3 regions of the Algihabitans albus genome follow, and region 2 is predicted to be linked to each of the others. Evidence: predicted binding sites of a transcription regulator. Region 2 holds the regulator's gene; each other region holds the start of a gene.
The links. The regulator LexA, encoded in region 2, represses DNA repair genes until DNA is damaged. The targets are predictions, from matches to a motif close to ATGTTCTANTTTGGTTC.

Region 1 (9,879 bases), on a different contig from region 2:
CTCTTCGATCCGGAAAGGGGTGGGGCGCCCTACGTCGGCGCGTCGATCGCGATCGTGCGGCCCGGCGAGGAGGCCTGGCTGCGCGGCTACGGGCACGAAGGTGTGTCGGAGACGGTTCCGGTCGATCCCGCCGCCACGCGCTTCCGTCTGGGGTCGGTGAGCAAGTGGTTCACCGCTATGGCGGTCGCACGGCTGATCGACGAGGGCCGGATCGGTCTGAACGACCGCGTGAACGATCATCTGACACGTTAATGCCATCTGGCTGTTCGGCGGCGTGACCTTCATTCTAGCCCTGGCTTGCTGGTTACCCGGCATGACTGCCTGGCGTCTCCGGCAGCGCCTGGCTTTCACGCTCGTCGGTTTGGCTGGGCTCGGCCTCGTCGTGTCCGCGATCGGAATGGGGTTCTTCGGTTTCCGCATTGCGGGTTATCTGTAGACGTTCGAAATCAGATGTCGCCGCCGGCCCTCTCGCAATACGGCCCCAATCCTAAGGAGAGGACGGCGTCAGTCTTGACGTGACGACTGAGGGGCCTTTTCCGCCGGCGCTTCGTCGGCGGATTTCTTGTTGAGGGTCGTCTTTTCGACGGCTGCTTGATCCGTTGACGGCTTTGCAGCAAGCGTTCGGCTGCCGCCCAGCACATCGGCCAAGGCGTCGCTGCCGCCTGCCGCCGCCCGATTTTCCTCTTGAATACGTTCGTAGATTTCTCGCCGCAAGACGCTGGCTTCCGGGGGGAAGGTAAAACCCAGCTTGATGGATTTGCCGCGGATGTCGACGACAGTCACCTCGATGTCGTCGTTGATAACGACGGACTCTCCAATTTTGCGCGTAAGGTACAGCATGGTGCGCTGAGATTCCTGCCGTCAACTCGACTCGTATTCAGGTCCGATCCAGCCGGATCACCGCGATTTAACCTGCTTTACTAGATATTAACAAGCCGGGGCAGACACTCGAGGCTAACTCGTTGGCGCTCTACCGAGTTCTTTATACGCCGACGTTGCCGTAGATGGAGGTCCTGCCCGTGGCGGAACGCCCCGGCCTGTTTGACGTTATCGCGCGTAAGATGGACTGGCTCGCCCAGCGCCAGAAGGTGCTGTCGGAAAACGTCGCGAACGCGGATACGCCGGGTTTCGCCGCGAAGGATCTTCGCGAGGGCCCGTTCGAGCGCATGATTCGCGGACAGCTGGCCATCGTGCAGCCGCGTCGCACGGATCCGGAGCATCTGACGCCGGCCAGTACGGGCAATGGTCAGGCGCGCGAGCACAAGCCGCGCGATCGTTATGAGACGGCGCCCTCGGGCAACGCCGTAGTGCTGGAAGAACAACTCGTCAAAGTGCAGCAGACGCAGATCGACTATCAAACCATGACGAACCTCTACAGCAAGCACCTGCGGATGTTCTCGACTGCGCTTGGCCGTGGTGGTTAAGGCGGCGGTTGAGGCGCGACCGGAAAGGGAGGGTAGCTAGGCATGGATCTTTACAAGACGCTGGACATCTCGGCTTCGGGCATGCGCGCCCAGGGCACCCGGCTGCGGGTGATCTCCGAGAATATCGCCAATGCCAGCTCGACCGGCCAGACGCCGGGCGCAGAGCCCTTTCGGCGCAAGATGGTCACCTTCACCAACGAACTCGACCGCGCACTGGACGCCGAATTGGTGAAAGTGAAGGACGTCGGTGTCGATGAATCGGAGTTCAGCCGGCGTTACAATCCAGGTCACCCCGCTGCCGACGGCGAAGGATATGTCCTGATGCCGAACGTGAACTCACTGATCGAGATGTCCGACATGCGCGAGGCGCAGCGGTCCTACGAGGCCAACTTGCGAGTCATCCAGTCGTCGCGGGCGATGCTGGAGCAGACCATCGCGATCCTGCGCTAGCCGCGCGACGCGATCCGACACTGGCTCGCCGGTGTAACGCTTTCAACCAGCCGCCAAGAGGGCGGCTGCCACCCGGTCCAGGAGGGGCGGGATTTCAGAGAGGGGCGAGCCGGGCGAGCCGGATCGTCGGAGCCGAGCGATGAGCGTGAACCTTACCGAAGCGCTGACCGCTTATCAGCGGGCCCAACAGCGTCCGCTCGACGGCGGCGCCGCGAACGGCGACGGCTTTGCGCCCCAGGCGGGCAGCGCAACCGACTTCGCCGCTATGGTGCGGGACGCCGCCGAAGCGGCGCAGGACCGCCTGCAGCAAGGCGAGACCGCGAGCCTGAAAGCCGCGGCCGGCCAAGCCGACATCAACGACGTGGTCGTGGCCGTCAGCAAGGCGGAAATGACCTTGCAGACCGTCGTGACCCTGCGCGACCGCGCCGTCCAAGCCTACCAAGACATCCTTCGGATGCCGATCTAGCAAAGCCGCTCCCGGGGTTCGACCCGGCGTTTGATCGGACAAGCGGTTTCGGTATCAGCAAGGCGGTCGGGAAGTCATTGGATGGAAGCGGTCGACGTGATCGAGGTCTCGCGCGAGGCCATTTGGGTCGCGCTCAAGGTCGGCGGACCTTCCCTGGTGATCGCCTTGATCATCGGCCTGTTTATCTCGCTGTTCCAGGCCCTGACCCAGATGCAGGAAATGACGCTCTCTTTCGTGCCCAAGATCCTGGCGCTTTTTCTTGCGCTGATGGGACTGGCGCCCTTCATGCTGACGGTGCTCAGCGAATTCACGGTCACGCTGATGGACCGCATCGTGTCCTTGGGCTAGCGGGCGCCGATGCTGGAAACGCCGCTGTTCGAAGCGCTACTGCCGGCCCACGTCTTCGGCCTGCTGTTGGTGTTCGTGCGGATCGGTGCGGCTCTGATGGTCCTGCCCGGGATCGGGGAACCCTTCATTTCGGCGCGCAGCCGGCTGATGCTCGCCCTCATGATCTCGCTGATCGCCTTTCCGATCGCGTCTCCCTCGCTTCCCGCCCTGCCGACTTCGATCCCGCCGATGTTTCTGCTGATTCTAGGCGAACTGGTTGTCGGACTGTTTCTCGGGACCGTCGCGCGCCTGCTGATGAGTGCGCTGGTGATCGGCGGCATGATCATCGCTTTCTCCACCTCCATGGCCAACGCCTTGGTCATGGACCCTTCCTCGGCGCAGCAGGGCTCGATCACCGGGTCCTTCCTCAATCTCATCGCGCTGCTGCTGATTTTCGCCCTCGATCTGCATCACCTGCTCTTCACGGCGATAATCGATTCCTACATGCTTTTTCCGCCGGGCGAGCCCCTGCCGATCGGCGACCTGTCCGACGTCATAGCCAGGGTGCTGGCCCATGCCTTCCTGCTGGCCTGTCAGATCGCCGCGCCCTTTATCGTAGTCGCCGGAATCTTCAATCTCGGCCTCGGTCTCCTGGCGCGCCTGATGCCGCAGATGCAGATCTTCTTCGTGGCCATGCCCTTGCAGATCGCGATGGGTCTGGTGGTCATGGCTTTTGCCTTGCCGGTCATGATGGGTGTGTTCATCACCGGCTTCGAGTCGACCGTGACCGATCTGCTGCTGCCATGATGGAGAGGAGGAGCTTTTAGATCATGGCCGACGAAGGCGAAGACGACTCCCAAAAAACCGAAGACCCGACCCCGAAACGGCTGCGCGAATCGCGCGAGAAGGGTGAGGTCGCGAAGTCGCAGGAACTGGGCCACTGGTTCATGATCCTGGCTTTCGCCTCCATCGCTGGCGTGTTCGGTCCGTGGCTGGCGGAGTCGATTTCGCAGTCCCTGGTCGTCGTCGTCGAGCGTCCGCATCTGATCGACCTGTCGGAAGACGGCAGTCGGCAGATCGTGATCGACATTCTGGTCAACCTCGGTCTGGCCTTGCTCCCGGTGGTCCTGGTGGTCCTGGTCGCCGCCTTGGGCGGCAGCGTGTTGCAGACCGGTTTGCTGTTCTCGGTCGAGTCGCTGAAGCCGAAGCTCTCGAAAATCTCCTTGATCGAGGGCTTCAAGCGGCAGTTCTCCAGCCGTTCGCTCATGGAGTTCGCGAAGGGGATCCTGAAGATCTCTTTGGTGGCCGGCGTTGTCGTCATGGCGATCTGGCCGAAGCGAGACCGGCTGAACGAACTGGCGCAGATGGAAATGAAGGTCCTGCTGGAGGTCTTGCAGGAAACGGCGCTGATCGTCCTGATCGCCGTGCTGGCCATGATGACGGTGATCGCGGCCATCGACTTCACCTTCCAGCGCTACCAGCACATCAAGAAGCTGCGGATGACGCGCCAGGAGGTCAAGGACGAGTTCAAACAGACCGAAGGCGACCCGATGGTGAAGGCGCGTCTGCGCCAGATCCGGCAGGAGCGCGCGCGGGGTCGTATGATGGCCGCTGTGCCGACGGCTGATGTCGTGATCACGAACCCGACCCACTATGCCATTGCACTGAAGTACGAGATGGAGGCCATGACGGCGCCGAAGGTCGTCGCGAAGGGCATCGATCACCTAGCGCTCCGCATCCGCGAGGTCGCCGAGGAGAACGACATTCCCTTGGTCGAGAACAGACCTTTGGCGCGGGCGTTGCATGACTCCGTCGACCTGGATCAAGAAGTACCGCCGGAGCACTACAAGGCCGTGGCCCAGGTTATCGGCTACGTCATGCGGCTGAAGGGCAAGGGTCGGAGGTGAGACCCGAAAAACCCATGGATTCTCTGACTAAGCTTTGTGCCGCCGGGGCGTACGGTGGCTGTGATACCGTTGTCGCGAGCGGTGTTGCGACTCCGCTGCAGCGACTGTTCGGAGGGTTTGGGACAGTGGAATGGAAACGCTGTTGATCTGGCAGGCCGTCGCCGGTTTGGCCGTATCGGCTGCCCTGGTCGCCGGTGTCTTCCTTTGGCGCTGCCGGGAAGCCCAGATGCGGTTGCGGGCTTTGCTCGATACGTTACCCGAGCCGCATCAACTGCTCGATGCGCAAGGCCGCATCCTGCAGGCCAATGCGTCCTGCGCAGATTTCTGCGACGGGCGGCTGCGTCCGCTCGATGCCGTTCTGGCCGATCGTCTGGCCGTGACGCCCACCAGGCTGGGGGGTGACAGCGAGAGCAGTGCCGAGGCTTTGGCGCGGCTGGCAACGAACGCGCGTAACGGCGCCGGCGGGACGGCGGAGTTGAGACTGCGGGGAACAGCGAGCAAGCCCGAGGAGGTTTGGGTCGAGGTCAGCGTCTGGCCGGCCGGAATGCCTCGCGGCGCGCTGCTTTGGCAGGTCTCCGACATCACCACGCGCCGTCAGATGGAGAGCACTATCCAGGCCGAGCAACGGCGTCTGGTCGACCTGTTCGAGCGCGCGCCGATCGGTTTCTATTCGGTGGACGGGCAGGGCCGTTTCCGCTTCGTCAATCAAACCCTCGCCGAGTGGCTCGGCCGCACGGCCGAAGATCTGGTCGCCGGCGCGGCCTTGCATGACGTCCTGGCGGAGCCGCCGCGGCCGGAGACGCCTGCCTACGCTCCGGTGGCGGAAGCCGACGACCAGATCGAAGTGAAACTGCGTGGTTGCGACGGAGAGGTCTTCGATGCGCTGATCGTTCAGGCCGTTGCGGCTGATGAGGAGGAAGGCGGTGCGCTTCGCACGCGTTCGGTGGTGCGTCACCTGACGCGTGAGCGTGCGGCTGCGGAGGCTCTCGCCGACTCGGAACGCCGCTTCAAACGCTTCTTCGACGAGGCGCCGATCGCCATTGTCGAGCTCGACCGCGGCGGACGGCTGCGCGAGTGCAATCCAGCCTTCGAAACCCTGCTCGGCCTCAAGGGCCAGGATGTTATCGGCCAGCCCCTCGGCCGTTGGGTCGCGGAGGACGAGCGCACGCTTCTTCGCGAGACGCTGGTGGCCAGCAGCACGGGGCCCGGTCAGTCCGCTGATCTGCGTTTGCGCGGCGTCCGCGAACTGCTTTGCACGCTCTCCGTGAGCGTGATCGATGACGGCGCAGGCAAGCCGGGCGGTTTCGTCTGTCACCTGCTCGACACCACGGAGCAGAAGGCTCTGGAGGTGCAGTTCGCCCAGTCGCAGAAGATGCAGGCCGTCGGCCAGCTCGCGGGCGGTATCGCGCACGACTTCAACAACCTGCTGACCGCGATGATCGGATTCTCCGATCTCTTGCTGCTGCGCCACCGGCCTGGCGATCAATCCTTCGCCGACATCATGCAGATCAAACAGAATGCCAACCGGGCCGCCAATCTGGTCCGGCAACTGCTCGCCTTCTCGCGTCAGCAGACGCTGCAGCCGCGGATGCTCAACGTCACCGATATTCTGGCGGAACTCAGTCACCTGTTGCGCCGGTTGATCGGCGAAACGATCGAGTTGGATATGGTCCATGGCCGCGATCTCGGGCAGGTTCGCGCCGACCAAGGCCAGTTGGAGCAGGTCATCATCAACCTTGCCGTCAACGCCAGGGACGCGATGTCCGGCGGCGGCCGCCTGATCATCCGGACCTACAACGCAGCCTTCGAGACGCCGCAGAGGCGCAAGGGAGAGGAGGTCGCAGCCGGCGACTACGTCGTGATCGAGGTCAGCGACAGCGGCTGCGGCATCTCGCAGGCAAATCTGGACCGGATCTTCGATCCCTTCTTCTCGACCAAGGAGGTCGGGGAGGGAACCGGCCTGGGACTGTCCACCGTCTACGGTATCGTCAAGCAAACCGGCGGTTTCATTGTCGTCGATTCCGAACTCGATACAGGCACGACCTTCACCATCTACCTGCCGCGTCATCTGCGTCGGGGCGAGCCGGTCGTCGAACCGGAAGTTCGCGACGCACGCGACCTCACGGGTATCGGCAGCGTCCTTTTGGTCGAGGACGAGGACGCCGTGCGGTCTTTCTCGGCGCGAGCGCTACGCAACAAAGGGTACGAGGTTCACGAGGCGCGTTCGGGGGAGGCGGCATTGGATATGCTGCGCAACGATGGCAATCTCGCCGAGCTCGATCTGCTCGTCACCGATGTGGTGATGCCGCGCCTCGACGGCCCGAGCCTGGTTCGCGAAGTCCGCCAGGACCGTCCCAAGCTGAAGGTGATTTTCATCTCCGGCTATGCCGAAGACAGCTTCCGCCAGCGTGTGGGGGAAGAGGAGGGGATTCACTTCCTGCCGAAGCCCTTCACGCTTAAGCAACTGGCGGGAAAGGTGAAGGAGGTCATGGGCGAGGGCAGCGCCTGACGCCTATGGTTTGCCACATCACGCTTGCCGCATCGGGCCTGCCGTATCTCCGCCGCTGACCGTTGTGGCTTCGCCCCGCTTTCCGGCTTTTTTCCAGTCCCAAGTTTGTTCCGCACTTCTCGTCGGCCGTTCACTCGGTTAACGGGCAGTGTGAGGGAGGCAAAATAAACGCGGGATAGTGCCGATGGGATTGCTTGCGTCAGGCTACCAGAAGGCGAAACGCCGGTTGCGGGATGGTTGGATGACGCATCGGCTCGACCCGATCGCGCGACGGGTCCAGCAGCAGCGTCTGACCTATCTGGCGACCTCCAAGCTCTACAGCCTGACGAGGCAGATCGATCGGCTGAACCGTGAAGGCGTAGCCGGTGACCTCTATGAATTCGGGATCGCACTTGGAGGATCCTCGATCATCATGGCCAGCAAGATGCAGAACCGTCATTACCACGGGTTCGACGTCTTCGGGACGATACCGCCGCCCTCCGAACAGGACGAGCGCGACAGCCATGAACGTTACGCCGTGATCGAGGCGGGCCGGTCCAAGGGGATCGAGGGCGACGACTACTACGGCTATGTCGACGATCTCTACGACCGGGTGGTCCGGAACTTCGCTGATTGCGGACTGGCCGTCGACGGCGAAAGGATCGCGCTTCACAAAGGCCTGTTCGAGGACACGCTGACTTTGGCGCCGGGAACCCGGATCGCGCTCGCTCACGTCGATTGCGATTGGTACGAACCGGTCAAGTTCTGTCTGGAACAGATCGCCGATCATATGTCCCTCGAGGGCGCCATCATCATCGACGATTTCAACGACTATCAGGGCTGCCGCAAGGCGACCTGCGATTTCCTGGCGAGCGACTCCCGCTTCCTGCTGCAGACGGAACGGCCGCATGCGATCCTGATCCGGCGCGCGGAGAGGGAGGGCTAGAGCCACAGCCGCTGGCGAGAGTTCAGTGTCGCCGGCGATCTTCGCCTTGAGCCCGACCGCGTCCCTATTCTTGCCCGGCGTGGTCGACCGCTTCGCGATCCGAGTCGTGGAGGCCGGTGCCTTGGCCGTCTTTTCCGCCCTAATTCAATGATCCAGGCTTGAGCGAGTTTTGTTCTCTTTTCGGGCTTGTTTTCCGTTGCCAAAAAAGAACAAGACAGGTACATTTGCGCTCCGATTGCGACGCCTGAGCCGGCGTGGGATAAGGGAGTGGACGCGATGAGCCAGACGGCTTTGCGATTGATCGACGGGGACAAGGTGGACAAAACGAAAGCACTGGATCAGGCCCTTAGCCAGATCGAACGGGCCTTTGGCAAAGGGTCCGTGATGAAGCTGGGCCAGCGCGACGTGGTCGATATCGCGACCATTTCTACCGGTTCGCTCGGTCTTGATATCGGGCTCGGTATCGGCGGTGTTCCGCGCGGACGCATTGTCGAGATCTATGGCCCGGAATCGTCCGGCAAGACAACGCTGGCGCTGCACATCGCCGCTGAAGCGCAGAAGGCCGGCGGAACCGCTGCCTTCATCGATGCCGAGCACGCGTTGGATCCGAGCTACGCTACGAAGCTGGGCGTTGATATCGACGAACTGCTGATCAGCCAGCCCGATGCCGGTGAGCAGGCTTTGGAAATCGCCGACACACTGGTTCGCTCCGGCGCAGTCGACGTGCTGGTGATCGATTCCGTTGCCGCACTGGTGCCCCGGGCCGAACTCGAGGGCGAGATGGGCGATCAGATGCCGGGCTTGCAGGCACGGCTGATGAGTCAGGCCTTGCGTAAGCTGACGTCCTCGATTTCGAAGTCGCATACCCTGGTCATTTTCATTAACCAGATCCGTATGAAGATCGGCGTCATGTTCGGGAGCCCGGAGACGACGTCGGGCGGTAATGCGCTGAAGTTCTACGCTTCGGTGCGCCTCGATATACGGCGAATCGGTGCGATCAAGGACCGCGACACCGTCGTCGGCAACCAGACGCGCGTAAAGGTGGTCAAGAACAAGCTGGCTCCGCCGTTCCGTGTCGTCGAATTCGATATCATGTACGGGCAGGGGATCTCCAAGACGGGTGAACTGCTCGATCTTGGGGTACAGGCCGGCGTGGTGGAGAAGTCGGGTGCTTGGTTCTCGGCCGATGGCCAAAGGATTGGTCAGGGCCGCGAGAACGCCAAGACCTTCCTCAAGGAAAACCCTGAGATCGCGAATAAGATCGAGCGCGCGGTTCGGGCCAATGCCGGTCTGGTGGCTGACGCCATGCTCGAAGGGCCCGATGAGCCAAGCCCGGGCGCCCCGACGGAGAGCTCGGCCCCAGAAAGCTGACGGTTTCCTGAAGCTGACGGTTTCCTGAAGCCGGCGGTTTCCGAAAGTTGACGACCCAATAGCAGTACGAAACCGCATCCCCTCGAAGTTGGATGAGCCTCGAGGGGATGCGTGCTTCCGGCCTCGGCCGGAGCGGCTCTGCACTCCGACCCGTCCGTTTGTCAGCGGATATCGGAGATCAGCCCGTCAGGCCATTGAAGGCGGCAGTGAAGCCGAGCAGAGAGATCCTTGCGCGGATCGGCTGCTGACGCGGGTCGAAAAAGGTGACGTTGATCTGCGTGCCGGCCCGCAACTGGCTTACGCGGGTCTGGTCGAGAACCAGTTCCACCCGACACTGGTCCGGCGGCTGCAGACAGCGGGCGTAGGGCACCGAGAGCTGCTCGCCGCCGTCGATCTGAATGCTCACCCCGTCCGCCAACCAAACTCCGAGCGGGAGGTTGAGCAGCAGTCCCGGATTGCCGTCCGGCAGCAGGATGATGGCAGCCTGCATGACCACCTGG
Region 2 (9,879 bases):
GGCAAGCGCGACGCCATCGCGCCCGATTTGCTCGACGCCATGCGGGACTCGGGGCTCGCCCACCTGCTGGCGATCTCCGGACTGCATATCGGCCTGGTCGCCGGCAGCATGTATCTCGGCCTGCGCCGTTTGCTGGCCTGCTGGCCCTTCGTGGCCCTGCGCTATCCGATCAAGAAGTGGGCTGCTGTCGCGGGGTTGGCGACCGCTTTCGTCTATCTCTTCCTGGCCGGCGCCACCATCCCGACTCAGCGCGCCTTCCTGATGGTCGGTCTCATCTTCCTCGGCGTCCTGCTCGACCGCTCGGCCGTGTCGCTGCGGCTGGTGGCCTGGGCGGCGGCGGTGGTCTTGCTGATCGCTCCCGAGAGCCTGCTGTCGGCGTCGTTCCAGATGTCCTTCGCAGCCGTCGTCGCGCTGGTATCAGGCTACGAGGCCTATGCCGAGCGTCGCGCCCGCCGGGATGTCGCGCGCTTGCGCGAGGGCGCCGATCCCGTCTGGCGTAAGCCGGCAGCCTACTTCGGCAGTCTCCTTCTCTCCTCGGGGATCGCGGTCGCGGCCACCACGACCTACGCCTGGTATCACTTCAACCGCTTTGCCTGGGCCGGCCTCGCCGCCAATCTGGCCGCCGTTCCCCTGACCGCCTTCGTCGTGATGCCGGCGGCGCTACTGGCCTTTCTCGCGATGCCCTTCGGGCTGGAGGCCGCGCCGCTCTGGCTGATGGGGCAGGGGCTCGGGCTCCTGATCGTCATCGCGCGAGAGACCGCAAGCTGGCCGGGCGCCGTGCAGTTGCTGCCGGCCTTGCCGACCTGGGGTCTCGTCGCCGTGACGCTCGGCGGTCTGTGGCTCTGTCTGTGGCGCCGAGCCTGGCGCTACGCCGGCGTCGCCGTCATCGCCGTCGGCCTCAGCGGTGTTCTGCTGCGGACTCCGCCCGACCTGCTGATCAGCTCCGACGGCGGCCTGATCGCCGCCCGCGGTCCGGACGGCGATCTCGCGCTGTCGGAGAGCCGCCGCCAGACCTTCGTGCGTGAGCAGTGGCTGCGCCGCGCGGCGCAGGCGGCTGCGGCCAGCTGGCCGCCCGCAGGCAATTGGCTGCTCTGCGACGGAGCCGGTTGCATCTACCGCCGCCACGATTGGACCGTCGCGCTGGCACGCAGTCCCGCCGCCCTCCTGGAGGACTGCAAAGACGCGGACCTGATCGTCGCGCCCTTTCCGGTCCCAAGAGGCTGCTTCACCAGCGGATCCGACGGCCCGAGAGTGATCGACCGCTTCGACCTCTGGCGGGACGGCGGCCATAGCGTCAGGCTGTACGAAGAGGGGCTAAAGGTCGACACGGTACGGTCCACGCGCGGCACCCGCCCCTGGACACGTCATCCCTCGGACTAAATCCGATATCTCAATGCGATGAGAGGCGTAGCTCTAGTAGCGACGCAGCAGGCCGATCAAGCGGCCCTGCACCTTCACGCGATCCGGCGGGAACAACCGCGGCTCGTAATTGCGGTTGGCCGGCTCCAGCGCGATGGCGCCGCCGCGTCGGCGCAGGCGCTTGAGGGTGACTTCCCCGTCGTCGACCAGGGCAACGACGATGGCACCGTTCTCCGCCTGATCGCTGCGTTCGATCACGACCGTATCGCCGTCCAGGATCCCGGCTTCGACCATGGAGTCGCCCTCCACTTGGAGTGCGTAGTGTTCGCCGCGACCGAGCAGCTCCGTCGGGACGTCGACATAGGCGGAGTGGTCTCTCAGCGCCTCGATCGGGGTGCCGGCCGCGATCCGTCCATAGAGAGGTAGACTGACGGCTTCGCTGTCGTTCGCGACGCGTGCGCCGGACAGACCCGGGCGCCGACCGCCTTCGATCACGTTAGGGGCGAAGCCGGGCTTGCCGGCAAGGTTCTCCGGAAGACGGACCACCTCGATGGCGCGGGCCCGATGGGGCAGGCGGCGAATGAAGCCGCGCTCCTCCAGACCCGTGATTAGACGATGGATCCCGGACTTGGATTTCAGCCCGAGCGCTTCCTTCATCTCGTCGAAAGAGGGAGAGACTCCGTGGTCGCTCAAATGAGCATGGAGAAATAACAGAAGTTCGTGTTGTTTACGCGTCAGCATGGCCCGTGACTCTCCCCCTGCGGAGCCGTCTGGAACGAGGAACACTTCGCGCCTGGCACCGTCCGTCGCAACGTCGATTTATCATCCTTCGGATTGCCGGATCGCCCTTTAGAAGAGCCGGTAATTCGTTAAGATGAATCGCTTTTTGTTCTAATCGCGTTCCGTTCGTACGTCAAGCGTTCCCGGAATAGTTCCTATATTGACCTAAGGCTTCCAGGAAAACGGAGCAGATCCACAAGCTGTCCGGCGGGGAGCGGCGGCGCATGCGGAGCGCGTACGATCAAGGCATCGGCTCTCGCCAGAGTCGCAAGCATGGAGCTGTCTTGTTTGGGGAAGGGGCGGGCCAGCAAACGGCCATCTTTGCCGGCCTCGAGCGTGGCGCGCAGATAATCCTGCCGCCTGTCGTTGGCGCCCAGGTCCTCGGCCAAGACCGCCGTTTCGGTCGGGTGCGCCGGCCGCTCGAGCCCTTGCAGCCGATCCAGAATCGGGCGGACGAAGAGCAGACCGCAGACAAGACTGGAAACGGGATTGCCCGGAAGCCCCAGCATCGGCGTGCCTCGCAGGTTTCCGAACATGAGGGGCTTGCCCGGACGCATGGCGATTTTCCAGAAATCCAGCTCCAACCCCTCTTCGCCCAGTACGGACCGGATCAGATCGTGCTCGCCCACCGAAGCCCCTCCGGTGGTGACCAGCAGGTCGGCCCCGGCCGCTCCGGCCGACAGGCGGCGCAGCGAATCGGCCGAATCCGCGGCAATTCCCAGGTTGATGGCCTCGCCGCCGCAGGCTTCGACCAGCCCGCAAAGCGCCAAGCCGTTGGAAGAGACGATCTGGCTGGGTCCGATCGGATCGCCCGGCATCACCACCTCGTCGCCGGTCGCCAGAACCGCGACGCGGGGGCGCCGGTGCACCGAAACCCAAGGCCGGTTCATCGCCGCGATCAGCCCCAGATCGCGCACCGTGACGACCCGGCCCGCCGAAACGCCGACGTCGCCGGCGCGGAAGTCGAGTCCGGCCGGCCGGATATAGGTTCCGGCGGCGGCGGCTTCCTTGACGGTCACCGACTCACCGTCGCGCTCCGTGTCCTCCTGGATGACGATAGTATCGGCCCCATCGGGCAGGGGCGCGCCGGTGAAGATCCTGACCGCCTGACCGCACCCCAGGGCCGAGTCGTACCGGCCGCCGGCGGGCAGATGTCCGACCACCTGGAGTCGGGCCGGGACAGTCGCGACATCTTCCGCACGCACGGCATAGCCGTCCATGGCGCTGACGGCAGCCGGCGGCTGCGTCACGCGCGCGATCACGTCGGAGGCCAGCACGCGGCCGAGCGTCTGATTCACCGCCAGAGTCTCCGCCGGCAGAGCGTCGAAGGTCGAGAGGATACGGGTCAGCGCCTCGTCGACGGTGATCATGGCGCCCCTGTCACTCGGAGAGGTAGGTGCCGGACTTGCCACCCGACTTCTCGGTCAAACGAACGGCCTCGATACGCATGGCGCGATCGACGGCCTTGCACATGTCGTAGACCGTCAAGGCAGCCACGCTGACAGCGGTCAGCGCCTCCATCTCGACCCCGGTCCGCCCCTTCAGCTTACAAGTCGCCTCGATCTCGACCGCGTTTCGGTCCGGCAGCAGCCGCAGATCGACCTTGACCGAGGTGAGGGCCAGTGGATGGCAGAGCGGAATCAAGTCGGGTGTCCGTTTGGCGCCCATGATGCCGGCGAGGCGGGCGACGGACAGCACATCGCCTTTCTTGACGCCGCCGGACTGTATCATCCGCAGCGTGTCCGGCTGCATCACCACCTCGCCCTTGGCGGTGGCGCTGCGCTCGGTCTCGGCCTTGGCACCGACATCGACCATGACGGCCTTGCCTTCGGCGTCGAAGTGGGTGAAATCGCTCATGCCGGAGCGTCCGCCGGCGCGAGCAACGCGCGGGTCGCCGCTGCGACATCCATCTGGCGCATCAAGGATTCACCGATCAGAAAGGCCTTGGCGCCCCGCCGGGCCAGCCAGCGCAAGTCCTGGGCCGTGTGGATTCCGCTCTCGGCGACCAGGAAGCGCTCATCCGGTACTTCGGCCGCCAAGAGGGCGAAGGTCTCGAGCGAGACATCGAGCGTCTTGAGATTGCGGTTGTTGATTCCGATCAAAGGTGAGGCCAGGCGCAGCGCACGCCTAAGCTCTTCGGCGTCATGCACCTCCACGAGCACATCCATGCCCAGCGCCGTCGCGGTCGCTTCCAGTTCGGCCGCCTGATCATCGCCGAGCGCCGCCATGATCAGCAGGATGCAGTCCGCGCCCAGGGCCCTGGCCTCGAACACCTGGTAGGGATCGAGCATGAAGTCCTTGCGCAGGACCGGGAGCGGGACCGCCGTGCGCGCAGCCAGCAGATCGGCATCATCGCCCTGAAAGTAGGGGCCATCGGTCAGGACCGAGAGGCAGGCGGCGCCCCCCGCCAGGTAGGCCTCGGCCAGGATCGCGGGTTCGAAATCGGGGCGGATCAACCCTTTCGACGGCGAGGCTTTCTTGATTTCGCAAATCAAGGCCGGCACGTTCCCGGCGGCCTTCGCCAGGAGAGCGGCCAGGAAGCCGCGCGGCGGCTCGGCTTGGGCGGCAGCCGCCGCTTCCTGTGCGGACAGGGGGCGTACCGTCTTGCATCTTTCGATGTGAGCAAGCTTGTCGGCACAGATCCGGGCCAGAACATCGCTCATGGCTGCGCAAGCTCCTGGGTCGGCCTGTTGGTGATCTCGACCAGCTTCGACAGGACCGCACGGGCGTTGCCTCGGTCGATTGCCTCGGCGGCCAGGGCAACGCCGTCGGTCAGGGTCCCGGTCTTGTCCGCAACGATCAGGGCACCGGCAACGGTCAGCAGCACAGTATCCCTGAAGGGGCCGGGCTCGCCGTCCAGCAGGGCCGTGATGGCCTGCGCATTGGCCTTTGCGTCGCCGCCTCGAATATCCTCGACGCCGGCTCGCGGCAAACCCGCATCTTCCGGTGTCACCTCGAAGGTCGAGATCCGTCCCTCCTTCAGTTCGGCGACGTAGCTTCTGCCTGTCGTGGTCATTTCGTCGAAGCCGCCTTCGCCATGAACGACCCAGGCCTTCTCGTGACCGAGCTCGCGAAGGACCTCCGCAATCGGCTCCAGCCAGCGACGGTCGAAGACGCCGAGAAGCTGCCGCTTGACCAGGCAGGGATTAGACAGCGGGCCCAAGAGGTTGAAGATCGTGCGGGTGCCCAGTTCCACGCGCGCCGGCCCCACATGGCGCGTGGCGCTGTGGTGTCGTGGGGCCATCAGGAAGGTGATGCCGGCTTCGAAGAGAGCGGCCTGGACCAAAGCCATGTCGGCATCGATGTCCACACCGAGCGCCGTCAGCACGTCGGCGGCGCCGGACTTCGAGGAGAGCGCCCGGTTACCGTGCTTGGCGACGGGTACGCCGCAGGCCGCCAGCACCAGGGCGGCCGCCGTCGAGATGTTGAGGGTTCCCTTGGCATCGCCGCCGGTCCCGCAAGTGTCCAGGGCGCCAACCGGCGCCTCCAGGGTCAGCATGCGAGCGCGCATGGAGCGCGCCGCCCCCGTGATCTCCTCGACCGTTTCCCCGCGCACCCGCAGCGCCATCAAGAGGCCGCCCATCTGCGCCGGGGTGGCGTCGCCCGACATCATGATGTCGAACGCGCGCTCGGCCTCCGCCCGAGTCAGCGAGCGACCGCTCGCGGCGGCCGCGATCAGGGACTTCATATCTGTGAGATCGCCGGACATGCGGGCTGTTTACGCGTTGCGCCCGCTCAGACGCAAGAAGTTGGCGAGCAAGGTATGACCATGCTCGGAGGCGATGGATTCCGGATGGAACTGCACGCCGAAGATCGCCAGCTCGCGGTGACGCAATCCCATGATCACGCCGTCGTCCGTCTCCGCCGTCACCTCCAGACAGTCGGGCAGGTCCTCCCGCGCCACGATCAGGGAGTGGTAACGGGTCGCGGTAAAGGGGCTGGGCAGTCCGTCGAAAACGTCAGTGCCCTCGTGCCGCACCGGACTGGTCTTGCCGTGCATCGGAACGGGGCCGCGCGTCACGCTCCCGCCGAAGGCCTGCCCGATCGACTGATGGCCGAGACAGACGCCGAGAAGGGGCAGCTTTCCCGCCGCCAGGCGAATCACCTCGAGACAGATTCCGGCCCGATCCGGATCGCAGGGGCCGGGCGACAGGATGATGCCCTCCGGCGCCATCTCGACGGCCTCCTGCGCGCTCAAGGCATCGTTGCGGCGCACCTCCACCTCGGCTCCCAGGTCGCCGAGGAAGTGGTAGAGGTTGTAGGTAAAGCTGTCGTAGTTATCGATAAGCAAAAACATTTCAGTGGGTTAACTCACAATTCCGAGGCTGCGCGTCCGTCTGTTCGCAAAAAATAGCACCCTCGCTTCCGGCCGCACAGAGGGCGGCGGGAGATAGAGCCCTTGACCTTCCCATTGCTGGAAGGCCCAGCTTCCCCGTTATGTCCACGGCATCGTCGCACGCACATCCCGATCATACCGACTCCAAGACCCTGATCTTGCCGGTCGGAGGCATGCGCTGCGGTGACTGCGCTGAACGCGTCCGGAAGGCCTTGAGTGCCGTCCAGGGCGTTCGGGCGGCCGAAGTCGATGTCGGGCAGGCTCAGGCGAGGGTCGCCCTCGCCACCGCCGATCCCGACCGTTCGGCGCTGGCAGCCGCGATGATCGAAGCCGTCACCACGGCCGGCTACAGCGTGCCGGACGAGGCTCCTGTCTTAGGACCGCAGCAGCGGAGCGACGACTGCGACGGCCGACCGACTCTCGCGCCGCTCGTCGAAACCGGATCCGTCCGGCAAGTCGACCTGGCAATCGGCGGCATGACCTGTGCGTCTTGCGTGCGCACGGTCGAAAGCGCTCTAACGGCCGTCCCCGGCGTCATGGAGGCCCGGGTCAACTTCGCGACCGGGCGAGGCCGCATGGCCGTCGAGGCCGGCGTGACCCCATCGCAGCTTCTTCGGGCGGTCGAGGCCGCCGGCTACGGCGCGCAGCTCGCCGAAGACGTCTCGAAAGCCCCGGCGTCTCAGGCGCGCGACTGGCGGATCTTCATGCTCTGCGCCGTCCTGACGCTGCCTTTGGTGGGACAGATGGCGCTGCCGCTGATCGGGATCGACGCCATGATTCCGCCGCTGATCCAGTTGCTGCTCGCCACCCCGATCCAAGTCCTTGCGGGCGCCCGCTTCTATCACGGCTCCTTCGCCGCCCTGCGTCACGGACAGGCCAACATGGACCTCCTGGTGGCCATCGGCACCTCGGCCGCCTTCGGTCTCAGTCTCTGGCTCATGTTCGCGGCGCCGGACAGGCTGCTGAGTTTCCAGGGGCCGCATCTCTACTTCGAAGCCGCGGCGGCGATCCTGACGCTGGTTCTGCTTGGACGCCTGCTGGAGGAACGCGCCAAGCGCCACACCTCCGCCGCCCTGCGCGCCCTGCAGGACCTGCGTCCCGACCTGGCGAGGGTCGAACGCGACGGCGGCGTCATCGAGGTTCCGGCCGATCAACTGGCCGTCGGCGACATCGTCGTGGTGCGCCCCGGCGAGGGTATTCCGGCCGATGGTCGGGTGATCGAGGGCGAGAGCGAGACCGACGAGTCCATGCTGACCGGCGAAAGCCTGCCGGTCGAGAAGGAACCCGACAGCAAGGTGATCGGGGGCACGCTCAACGGGTCGGGTCTGTTGCGGATCGGCGTGACCGCCTCGGCTGCGCAGTCGGCGCTGGCACGGATCGTCGCCGCCATGGAATCCGCCCAGGCGGACAAGCCGGCGGTACAGCGACTCGTCGACCGCGTCTCCGCCGTCTTCGTGCCGGCGGTCGTCGCTCTGGCCGGCGTGACCTTCGCCGTTTGGCTATTGATCGGTGCCGACACCTCGAGCGCCGTGCTCGCGGCGGTCTCGGTTCTGGTCATCGCCTGCCCGTGTGCCCTGGGCCTCGCGACGCCCATCGCCATCGTCATGGGCACCGGCGTCGCGGCGCGGCGCGGCGTGCTGATCAAGGACGCGGAAACGCTCGAACGGGCGCGCGAGATCGATACGGTCGTCTTCGACAAGACGGGAACCTTGACGGAAGGACGTCCCGAGTTGGTGGGCTTGATCCCGGCAGCGGGGCAGGACCGCAGCGAGGTGCTGCGGCTCGCCGCGGCGGCGCAGCAGGGCAGCGAGCATCCCTTGGCCCATGCCCTGCGCCGCGCCGCCTCGCTGGACGGCCTCAGTCTGCCGCGACTTGCGGACTTTCGCGCCCTTCCCGGTCGCGGGCTGCGGGCCAGCGTGGAGGGGCGAGACCTGCTGATCGGGAGCCGCCGCCTCATGGCCGAACGGCAGGTCGATCTCGGCACGCTCGAGACCGCGGCGGAGACGCAGGAAGCGGCAGGACGTAGCTTGGCCTGGATTGCGGAACAAAGGGGCGAGACCGCGCGGCTCGTCGGCCTGGTGGCCTTCGGCGATGCCCCGCGCTCGACCGCGGCCGAGGCCGTCGCCGATCTCAAGAGCCTGGGTTTGCAGGTGGCTTTGCTTACCGGCGACAACCGACGGGCGGCCGATGCCATGGCCGCCCGTCTCGGGATCGAACGCGTGATTGCCGAGGTCCTGCCGGAGGAAAAGGCGGCGGAGATCGAGCGCCTGCGTGCGAGGGGTCATTCGGTCGCGATGGTCGGCGACGGCGTCAACGATGCGCCGGCCCTGGCGGCCGCCGATCTCGGGATCGCCATGGGGGAGGGGAGCGACGTCGCGCTGGAGGCGGCGGCCGTCGCCTTGCTCCGCTCCGACCCGCGTCTGGTCGCCGAGGCCGTCGTGCTGGCGCGCGCAACCCGCGCCAAGATCCGGCAGAACCTTTTCTGGGCCTTCGTCTACAATACCGCCGGCCTGCCCTTGGCCGCCTTCGGCTTGCTCTCGCCGATCGTGGCCGGCGCGGCCATGGCGGCCTCTTCCGTTTCCGTGGTCGGCAACACGCTTTTACTTGGCCGTCTGCGGCGCGGCTGACCTGCACAGCGATCTGGTTGAGACATGAATATTGGCGAAGCAGCCGTCCAATCCGGCGTGGCGGCAAAAACCATCCGATACTACGAGTCGATCGGGCTGATCGCTCCGGCGGAGCGGACGGCGGCCGGATACCGGATCTACGGAACGACCGACGTTCAAACCTTGCGCTTCGTCGCCCGGGCGCGCGGCCTCGGCTTTTCGGTCGCCGACTGCGCCAGCCTGCTGGCGCTCTGGCGCGACAAGTCGCGCGCCAGCGCCGACGTAAAGGCCCTGGCGCGCCATCAGGTGGAGACCATCGAGGCCAAGATCGCCGAACTTGAGACGATGCGGGCGACGCTCGAGCACCTGGTTGAGCGCTGTCATGGCGACGATCGGCCGGACTGTCCGATCATCAGCGACCTGGCCGGCGCTCTATCTCGAAGAGATACGTGATCCAGCTCGAGAAGACACTTGATCCGGCGCCACGTTAACGGTTCGACTCCGCCGCGATAGCCGCCCGTTAACCTTACGAAAGCTATACTCGCGCCGTGACCTCGGATCGTCATCAGATGCAGTTGCCACTCGACCGCTCCGCCCGGCGGCAGGGAGCGGCCGTTCGCCGTGGCCGAAGAGCGGCCGGGCTTCATCCCGAGCCCCTGGGCGCGAGGATCGCTGGCGCCTGTGGGAGGCTAGCCCGCAGCCAGGTCCTGCGCCTCGGTCTGCTCTGGTCGGCTGCGCTGACCATCGGCGTCGCGGGCGGTCTGTGGCTTGGGCAGGAGGGTTTGCCGGGCCGCGCAA
Region 3 (9,879 bases), on a different contig from region 2:
GACGGCGCGCGTCGTCGCCGCGATGGCGCCAGCTTGCACCCAGATAGACGTCGCCGGGCGCGGCCCGAACCAACGCGCCAAGGTGAGCTTCGAAGACGGCGTCAGGCCTGTCGGGCGACAGCAGGATGGCGACCTGGTCCGGAAGGAACGCGACGATTTCCGCGAAGCTCAGATCGCACTCGCCCTTGGCGGCGCGGCGTTTGCCGAGGGTCAGCAGCTTGCAGAGGCGTCCGTAAGCAGGGCGATCTTTGGGATAGCAGATCACCTCCGGGCCGTCGCGCGGCACCAGGCGCGATCCCACCAGCAACGGTAGCTCCGCTTCCTCGGCCGCCGTATGGGCGCGTACCACCCCGGCCAGGGAGTTGCGGTCGGCGATGCCGAGCGCCGCCAGTCCCAACGCCTTGGCCGCGGTTACCAGTTCCTCGGGATGCGAGCCGGCCCGTAGAAAGGAGAAGTTGGTCGCCGCAACCAGCTCGGCATAGGCAGGGTGCGCCACTCGCCGCATTACGCTCCCGAGACTCTGGTTGCGACGTTTGGGTAAAGAGGCGGAAGCCGATTGCTGTGCCACGGGTCCGCCGCGGTCTCTTCGGTCGTCTGCCTCACGCGAAGAGACCGTGCAGGAACCAGCGGCTGTCTTCGCGGTAGAGCCAGTAACGGCGGCCGTCTTCGTCTTCGACGCGGAAGTAGTCGCGCTCCGCTGCACCGGCATCCTGCGGCAGCCACCATTCCCGGCTGAGGCGTTCTGGACCTTCGGCCCGCGCGACACGGTGCAGCAGGCGCCGCCAACGGAACTGGGCCGGCGGTGCGTCTGGCCAGGCGGCAATCGCTTCGATCGGCTCCGGCCGTGTCAGCAACCGGGTCGGTCTGGGGGGGCGTTCCGGCCAGCCGCCAGAGCGCCGAGACTCACTTGAGCGCTGTGCGGAGGAATCGGAAAGGCGGTTTCGGAGGTTCGGTCGGTGGGGCAGGGCAGGGCTGGGGGCGACGCAGCGCTCCGGCAGGTGGCTTTCGCGCGGAGCCAGGCGGTGCACCCGCTCGAAACCGAAGCGACCGCCCAGGCGGTCCACCAAGCGACCGAGGTCGTGCCGGGCAGCGGCCCTGGTGGAGGCTGGACTCTTCGCATCGCTCTGCGTCCGGCTGGCGTCCAGCGTCATCTGTAGAGCGGTCAGCGGCTCCAGAGTTTCGGCGGCCAGGACCAGTGCCTCGACACCGTACCCCGGATCGAGAGCCTCCAGCTTGCCGGCGAAAAGACGTTTGAGATGAGCCGTATCTCGCAGGGGTCGGGCGGTGCCGACGGTCAGGCGGGCGAGGCTGCCGTCGACCCGATAGGCGGTCAGCCCGAAACGACGGCCGCCCGACTGATCCTTCTCCAGTTTTGCACAGAGCCGACCGAGCAGAGTCTCGACCGCACGGGCGACGTCCTCGGCTGTGCCGACCGGCTCTCCGAAGTTCAGACGCTCGATCTGCGGCGGCACCGGCGTTTTGGGCGAGATCGGCTCGTCCAGCGTGCCGAGCGCTTGACGCAGGCGGCGCGCCACTTCCGGTCCCACGCGCGGTTCCAAAGCGGCTGGGGGCAGGTCGAGAAGATCGCCGATCCGCGAGAGACCGAGCCGGCGCAGCAGTTCCGCTTCTGCGGCCGGAAGACGCAAGGCCGCGACCGGTAGCGAAACCAAGACCTGGGTCTGTTCGCCGGGCGCGATGCGGCGGACCGGCCGCGCCGCTTCGGTGGCGTAGCGGGCGACGGCCCAGGCTGCGCCCGCTGTGTCGGCCAATCCAATGCGTCCTGTCAGGCCGAAGCGCGCAAGCCGCGCCACCAGCTCTGCCGACAAGGTCTCCTCGCCGTCGAAGAGGTGGGCGCAACCGGTGATGTCGAGCCAAAGCCCGGCAGCCCCACACGGCTCGCTCGCGGATGTCAGCGCGACCCAAGGGCTGTAGCGGCTACACCAATCGGTCAGCTTGTCGAGCGCGGCGCGGTCGGCCTCTGGATCGAGTGCTTCGCTCCGCAGTATCGGACAGAGCGCACGGGCCTCTGCCAGGGTCTGACCCGGTGCCGCTCCCGTTTGGGCCGCGGCGCTGTCGACCGCAGCCAAAAGAATGCGCGGGCCATCGCGCAGGGTCAGGACGAAGGGCTGTGTCGGCTCGCTGTTTCGTTCAGGCGCCGTAGCCAAACGTTGCCGTCGTTGAATCGCAAAGCTCGGCAGCCAAAGCGAAATCACTCGTCGCATGGTCCCACTCCACTTCGAAGACGGCGGGCTGCCCGCCGCGGCAGCGCAGCAGCTCGACGCGCCAGACCGGGTTGCCGACCAGACCCTTCGGCAGGCTTGGATCGCCAGCCCGTGCTTCGACCCGCCAGCGGGTCAGGGCGGGGCTGGCCGCGGTGGCGCGGCGCGGCGCCAAACGCTGGCGTTGCAGCAGCAGGCAAGGACGCTGGATCATCTCGGCAGCCAATTGCAGGCGACGTGCGGCCGTTGCATCAAGCTCGCTGACTTCGCCGACCACGGCGGCCAGATCGGGGCAGCGCAATCCTTCCTCGAGAGCCCAGAGCGTTTCCCCATCGCCGCCCGTACGCGTCAGCAAAAGCCGTTCGGCGGCGACACCGAAATCGCTCAGCGTCGGGGCGTAGAGATCGGCCTGCCGGGTCGCCCAGAGGATCGCTCCGTCGCGCCGGGCGGTCAGCCGACCGAGCAAGACCAGTGCGAAGCCCAAGGCGGCGCCCTCGTCCCATTCCCTGCGGGCAGGCAGGATCTCGTGCAGTCCGGTCGTCGCCAGCCCACCGCCCGGCAGCCGCTCGTCCAAGGCTGCCACGCCGAGAGGCGCCACCCTGTGCGATGGTCCGGTGTTTCCCCGCTCCAGAACCCGGATCCGGTGGCGTAGTTTCTCCAGACGATGGCGGCGGCCTGCCAGACCGTGGCTTGTCTGGCTTTGGTCTGCCTGGCCATGATCTGTTTGATCTTGCACAGGGCGGCTTTTAGGATCGAGAGTCGCGACGGTCATGATCCGCAGTCCGTCAGAGGGTGGGCGTTGCACGGCAGATGTTCTTGTAGTGTTCTTGTTGCCTTTTTGTTCTATTCCGATCCCCGCGCCAGGTCAAGCCCGCACCGCGGTCAATTGGGCGAGATCTCCGCAAGATCTGGACAAGCGCAGGTCTGCACGGCAGCTTGCCGGTCATGACCGATCTTACCAGCGACCTCCAAAATCTTCCTCTCGACCCTATCGAAACCAATGGATTTGCCGATCTTGTCGGTTACCGCCTGATCTATTGGAGCGAGACGGAGGCACAGGTTCAGTTGACGCTCGACGGTCGGCATATGAACCGCAGCGGCGTAATGCATGGCGGAGCGCTGACCACATTGATCGATACGGCCAGCGGCTACAGCGGCTGCTATTGTCCAACGCCGGGGCGCGTGCGCCGCGCCTTGACCCTGCAGCTCACCTGCCAGTTCATTGCGCCGGGCCTGGAAGGCCGAATCGTAACCGCCACCGGCCGTAAGACCGGAGGAGGACGCAGCCTGTTCTTCTCCAGCTGCGAGGTGCGGGACGAGGCCGGCAAGCTGATTGGTCAGGGCGATGGAGTCTTCAAGTACCGCCGCGGTTCGGAAGGTCCCGACGGCGAGCCGGCTTAGGAAGGTGTTTGAAAGGGGTCGTCGGGACGCTTCTCCAGCACTCCCCGTGACTCGTCACTTCCCGCGAAAAACCGGTTTGCGCTTCTCCAGGAAAGCCTCGACGCCCTCGCGGTAGTCGGCACTGTCGCAGACCGCGAAGGCGCTGGCATATTCCGCTTCGCTCAAGGGCTGCGGGTCGAGTGCGCGGGCCGCGTGCAGCTTGTGCGCCCGGGCGGCCAGAGGTGCCGCGGCGGCGAGGCGTTTGGTCGTTGCCGCGACCTCCGCTTCGAAAGCCTCTGGGGTCACCACCCGATTGACCAAGCCTTTCACGTAAGCTTCCTCAGCCTCGAAGATTCGGCCTTCCAGCAGCAGCTCCAACGCGACGGCGCGGCTGGAGAGCTGAACCAGCGGAATCATACCCTCCCAGGGCAACACATGGCCCAGGCGGGCGATCGGGATGCCGAAACGGCTGCCCTCGGCGCAGAGGCGCAGGTCGCAGCAGAGCGCCAGTTCCAGCCCGCCGCCGACGCAAGCGCCTTCGATCGCCGCCAGAGTGCTGTGGGGCGAGTGCATAAGCCCTTCCAGCGCAGCATGCATGTTATCGGCGTAGCTGCGGGCCGAGGCAGCGTCGTGGCGTCGTTCCTCGAATTCGGAGATGTCGGCGCCGGCCGCAAAGGCTTCGCCGCCCGCGCCGCGCACCACGATGCAGCGCAGGTCGGTATCCGCATTCAGCGCCGTCACTGTTGCGCCCAAGCGTGTCCAGGCGGCGTGGTTCAGCGCGTTGCGGCGTTCCGGGCGATTCAGGATGATCGTGGCGACCGGTCCCTCGCGTCGCAGCAGCAGTGAGTCGTCGGCCGCGCCCTCGGGGGTTGGCCGGGCTGGCCCGGTTGCTGTGTCGGTGACGAGAGTCTCGGCCTGGGACATCCGGGTCTGCTCCTTCATTCGGCTTGCCACACGCCGATGTGCAATGCGACATGGGCGCGGGGTTTCTTCGAAAGCTGGATGGAGCATACACCGGATGCCGCGTAACGGAAGCCGGCGGGCAGGCACGACCGTCATCCTCGAGGAGCGTCCGGCCGCCGCTGTAACGCCGCTCGGTCTGGCTCTGCCTGGCGGCGGTGCCTACGGCGCCTTTGCCTGGGGCGTGCTGGATCGCCTGTTGGAAGAGGAAAGCCTCAGCTTCCCCAGAGTCAGCGGTGCCAGCGCCGGGGCGGTCAATGCGGTCGCCTTGGCTCAAGGCTTCGCCGAGGGCGGCCGTGCCGGTGCCCGCGGCAAGCTGGCCGAGGTTTGGGAGCGTACGGCGGCGCTAGCGGCATTCTCGCCCCTGCAGCCGAGCCCCATCGACCGCCTGTTGCGGCCGGGTGGCCTCGACTTTTCGCCTGGCTACCGTTGGATGGACACCCTCAGCCGACTGTTTTCGCCCTATCAGTTCAAGGCTTTCGATCTCAATCCCCTGCGCGAGGTGCTGCGCCAGACCATCGATTTTGCGATCGTTCGGGACTGCGCCGAAGTGCAGGTACACATCGCTGCCACCAACGTGCGCCGCGGGCGGATTCGGGTCTTCGGACCACGTCAGATCACCCTGGACGCCGTGATCGCTTCGACTTGCCTGCCGTTCCTCAACAAGGCGGTCGAAATCGAGGGGGAGCCCTATTGGGATGGCGCCTATCTGGCCAACCCTCCTTTGCGCCCCTTGCTCGCGGACGAGACGGCACCGGACGATCTGCTGCTGGTCGAACTGGACGGGCTCGAGCAGCCGGGTACGCTGACCAGTCCGCAAGAGATCTTCGACCGTCTCAACAGCTTGTCGGGGGCGGGCGGCCTGCTGGCCGAGCTGGAATGGCTGGCCGCCACCCATCCCGAGGTGCGCCTGCACGGCATCGCCGAGCCCCAGGTGCTCGGCCAATTGAGCGCCTCCAGCCGGCTCAACGCCGACTGGCGCTTTCTGACCTACCTGCGCGATCTTGGCCGCGACGCCGCCGAAGGTTGGCTCGCTGGCCCGCGCAGCTTGGTTGGACAGGCCAGCAGCTACAGGGCTCCGTCGCGCTATCTCTGAGGACTCGATTTGGTTCCGCGCCGCGCTAACCTAGGCCGCGTCGGGATTCCAGTCGTCGCCCATCAGGTATCGGGGACCCGAGCCTCGGCGGCCGGCGCGGTCGAGTGGATTGTACAGGGCGCATTTCCGCAAGGACAGGCAGCCGCAACCGATGCAACCGTCGAGGTTGTCGCGCAGTCGAGTCAGAGCATCGATCCGTTCGTCCAGTTCCTGGCGGAACGAGCGGCTGATCCGCGCCCAATCCTTGGCCGTCGGCGTGCGCCCCTCCGGCAAGCGGTTGAGTTGCCGGTGGATCTGGTCGATCGAGAAGCCGAGCTGTTGGGCGATCAGCACGAACGACAGCCGCCGCACGTCCGCCCGGAGAAACCGCCGCTGTCCGCCGGCGTTGCGCATCGGTGTCACCAGTCCCCTTGTCTCGTAGAACCGAATCGCCGACACCGACAGACCGGTCCGGCGGGCCAGATCGCCGATCGATAGCCGGTCATCCGCCCGCATTTCCGCCTCCATGACACGTCCGCAAAATTCCTTGATCTCAAGTTAAGTTGAGGAATTATCGTTCGCAAATCAAGAGCTGAGTTGACTTCAACCGGAGGAACGGACCGATGCAGAACGCCACCCTGGAACACGTCAACGTCACCGTCAGCGACCCGCAGAAAACCGCGGAGATGGTCTGCCGGTTCTTCGACTGGAAGATCCGCTGGCAGGGTCCTTCGACCATGGGCGGCCAGACAATTCATGTCGGCACCGACGACGCCTACCTCGCCGTTTATGCCAACGGCCGGCCTCCGGAGACCATCGCCTCCAGCTACCACGCCAAAGGCGGCCTCAACCATATCGGCGTCGTCGTCGCCAACCTGGATGCAGTCGAGGGGCGGGTAAAGCAGGCCGGCTACGCGACCTATGGCTATGACGACTACGACCCCGGCCGCCGGTTCTATTTCCGCGACGCCGACGGCATCGAATTCGAAGTCGTCAGCTACGCGCCGAAGACCGAGCGCTGATGACGGGCGCCTCCGCCGCGCCCGCGACGCCTGGCGGCGACGTTGATCGCATGCCTCTCTGCGCTCAGCGCCAACTCCTCGGGTGCTGCGTCTCAAGGCTTGGGCGAGTCGATGCGACGGAACCCGGTTCTATAAGACCGAAGGAACTATTCGACCGTCATCACGCTTGCGGCCATCGCCCTTCGGCGGCGGTAACCCAGGTACGTTGCCGGTCTTCTAGGAGCTATCGCCGAGGCGGCCGCATGGCCTTGGCGCACGCCTCAGTCTGGCACTTGTTCTACTGCGCGTCGGAGCCGCCCCGTATCACCTCTTCGTCTTGGGCGACGGTCTTTTGAGACGATCGTGGTTCGTTCGTTGCAAAAGGCGTGAGTGAGCCGGGAGTCTCTAAATTTCCTTAGCCGCGGGTCCTTCAAGACCTCCGCCGCAGACGTTTGCTGTCGGCCACGGCGCGGGCAAGCCGTGCGGTGGCCGCCTCGGGATCATCGCTGCCGGTAATGGCCGAGACCACGGCCACACCCTGTGCGCCGGCGGCGATGACCTCGGGTGCCCGGTCGATCGTAATGCCGCCGATGCCGACCAGCGGTAATGCGGTTACGGCGCGCACGGCGGCGACGCCTGCCGGTCCGATCGGCGCGGCTGCGTTCGCTTTGGTCGTGGTGGCGTAAACCGGCCCCACACCCAAGTGATCGACTGCTTCCACCGGGGCGGCCATCGCTTCCTCGGGACGGCGTACGGAAAGGCCGAGGAAGGGGCGGTGACCGACCCGCGCGCGGACTTCGAGGGCCGGCTGGTCGCCCTGGCCGACGTGCAGCCCGACCTTGCCCTCGGCAGCGCCCAGAACGACGGCCTCCTCGACCCGGTCGTTGATCATCAGCGGAACGCCGGCCTTCTCGAGCAGCGGCAGAAGGCTTCGGGCCAGCTCCAGATAGTCGTGCGCCGGCAATTCTTTCTCACGCAACTGAACCAGGGTGGCGCCGCCGGCCAGGGCGCGAGCGACGACCTCCTCCAAACCGTGACGGCGGCAGTCGCTGCGGCCCAGCACCAGGTAGACCGAGAGGTCGAGGGTCTGGCGCGCGCTCATCCGAGCCTCGCGGCTCGGTCGAGGTCGCCGCCGTCGAGCAGATAGAGCTCGTCGAGAAGATTGACGCGCAAGCTACCCGGGCCGCGCGAGCGCGCTGCGGCGCGCTCCGCCGCGACGCCGTAGATCGCCAGGGCATGCAGCGCCGCCGCCAGGGGCTCTGGCTCGACGGCCAGGCAGGCACCGGTCAGAGCTGTCAAGGCGCAGCCGCTGGCGGTGATCCTCGTCATCATTTCGTGGCTGTTGGCGCAGGTGGCCTGGCGGGTGCCGTCGCTGACGTGATCCAGGGCTCCGGTCACCACCACCACGGCCCCGCAGCTTTGCGCCAGACGCTGCGACGCCTCGACCGCCGACTCCGACCCCACGGTCGAATCGACGCCCTTGCCTTCCGCCCCGCTGAGGCCCGCAAGTGTCATGATCTCCGACGCGTTGCCGCGCACCACCGTCGGCTTACAGGCCAGCAGGCGTGCGGCGTTGCCGCGTCTGAAGCCGGTTGCGCCGACCGCGACGGGGTCCAGCACCCAGGGCCGCCCCGCGGCGGCGGCTGCCTTGGCGGCAGCTTCGGCGGACTCGACCCAATGGGCTTCCATGGTTCCCAGATTGACGGTCAGGGCACCGGCAAGGGCTGCGAACTCTGCCGCCTCCTGGGGCGCATGTACCATGGCCGGCGACGCGCCGACCGCTAGCAGAGTGTTGGCTGCCAGGTCCATGGCGACGAAATTGGTGATGTTCTGGACCAGAGGCCTTTGCTCGCGCAGGGCATGCAGGGTTTTGGACGGTTGGTCGAGGGTGGCGGCGAGGGTCATGGAGATCTCCTCTCGATGGGTCAAAGCGGGGTTCAGGCGTCGATCTGGGCGCTCAGCAGCGCATGCCGTCCGACCCGTCCCCAGTGTAGAAAGAGGGTCTTGGCCGCGGAGTAGGAGTCTCGGATGCGTCGGTCGAGCGCGCTTGTTTCCGCCAGCTCCGCCAGCACGGCTTCGCTTTCCAGGCGCGCGGCCCGCAGCACCTCGGTCGGCCAAGGGTGCAGAGTGACGGTGCCCTCTTCTTCGAACTGTGCGAGCGCTGCGGCGTTGCGCCATTCGGCTTCGGCTGGGCCTCGTCGGTTTTCCACTTCGCAGCAGGCCGTGACGAGCTGCTGCAGATCGCTGGGCAGGTCGGCATAGGCCTTTGCCGAGATCAGGGCTTCGGCACTGCCGTTCGGTTCATGCCAGCCGGGCCAGAGATAGAAGGTCGCCGCCCGCTGAAGGCCGAGCGCGCGGTCCTGCCAGGGTCCCAGGAACTCGGCGCCGTCGATTGCACCTGTCGAAAGCGCGCCGAAGATTTCGCCCGGCGGCAGGGTCACGGGCGCGGCACCCAGCCGGCGCAGCACTTCGCCGCCCAGCCCCGGCATGCGCAGCCGTAGGCCTTTCATGTCTTCCAGTTTCTCGATCCGCCGCCGATACCAGCCTCCCATCTGGATGCCGGAGTTGCCGGCGGCGAAGGGCTTCACACCGAAGGTTCCGTAAAGCTCGTCCCAGAGCGCCTGGCCGCCACCGGCTGTCAGCCAGGCGTCGTGTCCCTCCGGCATCAGTCCGAAGGGCACCGCCGTGAAATAGGGCGCGGAGGGCATCTTTCCGGACCAGAAGAGGGCTGCCGAGTGCCCCATCTCGACTGTGCCTGCGGAGACCGCGTCGAAGACTTCCAGGGCCGGTACCAGCTCGCCGGCCGCATGCAGCTCCACCGTCAGACGGCCACTCGACAGTGCGGTGATCCGTTCGGCCAGGCGGGCGGCTGTGGTGCCGGGTCCGGGTGCGTTCCTCGGCCAAGATGTGGCCAGGCGCCAAATCCGGCGCTCCCTTGCGATCGCTGGGGCAGACAAGCTGGCGGCGGCTGTGGCGCCGGTTGCAAAGGCGAGAAAGCGGCGGCGGTTTGCGACGTGCATCTCGGTTCCTCCCCCAGCGCGGGAAAGCGAAGCCGTCGAATGCTCGGGACCTCTGGCGACCCGCTTGACGTTTGCAGGCGGAGGTATCGGCGGCTCCCTGCGCTGGCATGATCCAGATCAGGTTCGGCGGGTGTGATCTCAGCCCCGTTGCAGCATGCGCTGTGCGGGACACCCCGGGCCTTATGTCGAGGTTATGATGGACCTTGGGATGCCGGCTGTGAAGG

Region 1: the regulator LexA is predicted to act here: its motif matches at 8,216-8,232, upstream of recA (recombinase RecA).
Region 3: the regulator LexA is predicted to act here: its motif matches at 3,030-3,046, upstream of DBZ32_RS22030 (ImuA family protein).

What each region holds. Positions count from the first base shown of each region.
Region 1 is NZ_QXNY01000005.1:254,921-264,799, forward strand. Features, by position in the region: gene DBZ32_RS15235 (serine hydrolase domain-containing protein) at 1-252, shown strand, start outside; gene DBZ32_RS22310 (hypothetical protein) at 275-436, shown strand; gene csrA (carbon storage regulator CsrA) at 505-840, opposite strand; gene DBZ32_RS15245 (flagellar basal body rod protein FlgB) at 1,020-1,424, shown strand; gene flgC (flagellar basal body rod protein FlgC) at 1,467-1,874, shown strand; gene fliE (flagellar hook-basal body complex protein FliE) at 2,014-2,340, shown strand; gene fliQ (flagellar biosynthesis protein FliQ) at 2,422-2,688, shown strand; gene fliR (flagellar biosynthetic protein FliR) at 2,698-3,474, shown strand; gene flhB (flagellar biosynthesis protein FlhB) at 3,498-4,574, shown strand; gene DBZ32_RS15275 (PAS domain-containing hybrid sensor histidine kinase/response regulator) at 4,705-7,083, shown strand; gene DBZ32_RS15280 (TylF/MycF/NovP-related O-methyltransferase) at 7,325-8,008, shown strand; gene DBZ32_RS22670 (hypothetical protein) at 8,034-8,159, shown strand; gene recA (recombinase RecA) at 8,285-9,379, shown strand; gene DBZ32_RS22675 (invasion associated locus B family protein) at 9,558-9,879, opposite strand, start outside.
Region 2 is NZ_QXNY01000002.1:384,901-394,779, reverse strand. Features, by position in the region: gene DBZ32_RS03455 (ComEC/Rec2 family competence protein) at 1-1,380, shown strand, start outside; gene lexA (transcriptional repressor LexA) at 1,414-2,100, opposite strand; gene DBZ32_RS03445 (molybdopterin molybdotransferase MoeA) at 2,295-3,509, opposite strand; gene moaC (cyclic pyranopterin monophosphate synthase MoaC) at 3,520-3,996, opposite strand; gene trpC (indole-3-glycerol phosphate synthase TrpC) at 3,993-4,802, opposite strand; gene trpD (anthranilate phosphoribosyltransferase) at 4,799-5,848, opposite strand; gene DBZ32_RS03425 (anthranilate synthase component II) at 5,858-6,436, opposite strand; gene DBZ32_RS03420 (heavy metal translocating P-type ATPase) at 6,577-9,102, shown strand; gene cueR (Cu(I)-responsive transcriptional regulator) at 9,127-9,534, shown strand; gene DBZ32_RS03410 (divergent polysaccharide deacetylase family protein) at 9,651-9,879, shown strand, end outside.
Region 3 is NZ_QXNY01000003.1:80,551-90,429, reverse strand. Features, by position in the region: gene DBZ32_RS07195 (error-prone DNA polymerase) at 1-505, opposite strand, end outside; gene DBZ32_RS07190 (Y-family DNA polymerase) at 600-2,222, opposite strand; gene DBZ32_RS22030 (ImuA family protein) at 2,149-2,802, opposite strand; gene DBZ32_RS07180 (PaaI family thioesterase) at 3,165-3,620, shown strand; gene DBZ32_RS07175 (enoyl-CoA hydratase-related protein) at 3,675-4,523, opposite strand; gene DBZ32_RS07170 (patatin-like phospholipase family protein) at 4,618-5,655, shown strand; gene soxR (redox-sensitive transcriptional activator SoxR) at 5,686-6,150, opposite strand; gene DBZ32_RS07160 (VOC family protein) at 6,258-6,656, shown strand; gene thiE (thiamine phosphate synthase) at 7,066-7,737, opposite strand; gene thiM (hydroxyethylthiazole kinase) at 7,734-8,540, opposite strand; gene DBZ32_RS07145 (TRAP transporter substrate-binding protein) at 8,573-9,655, opposite strand; TPP riboswitch at 9,731-9,841, opposite strand.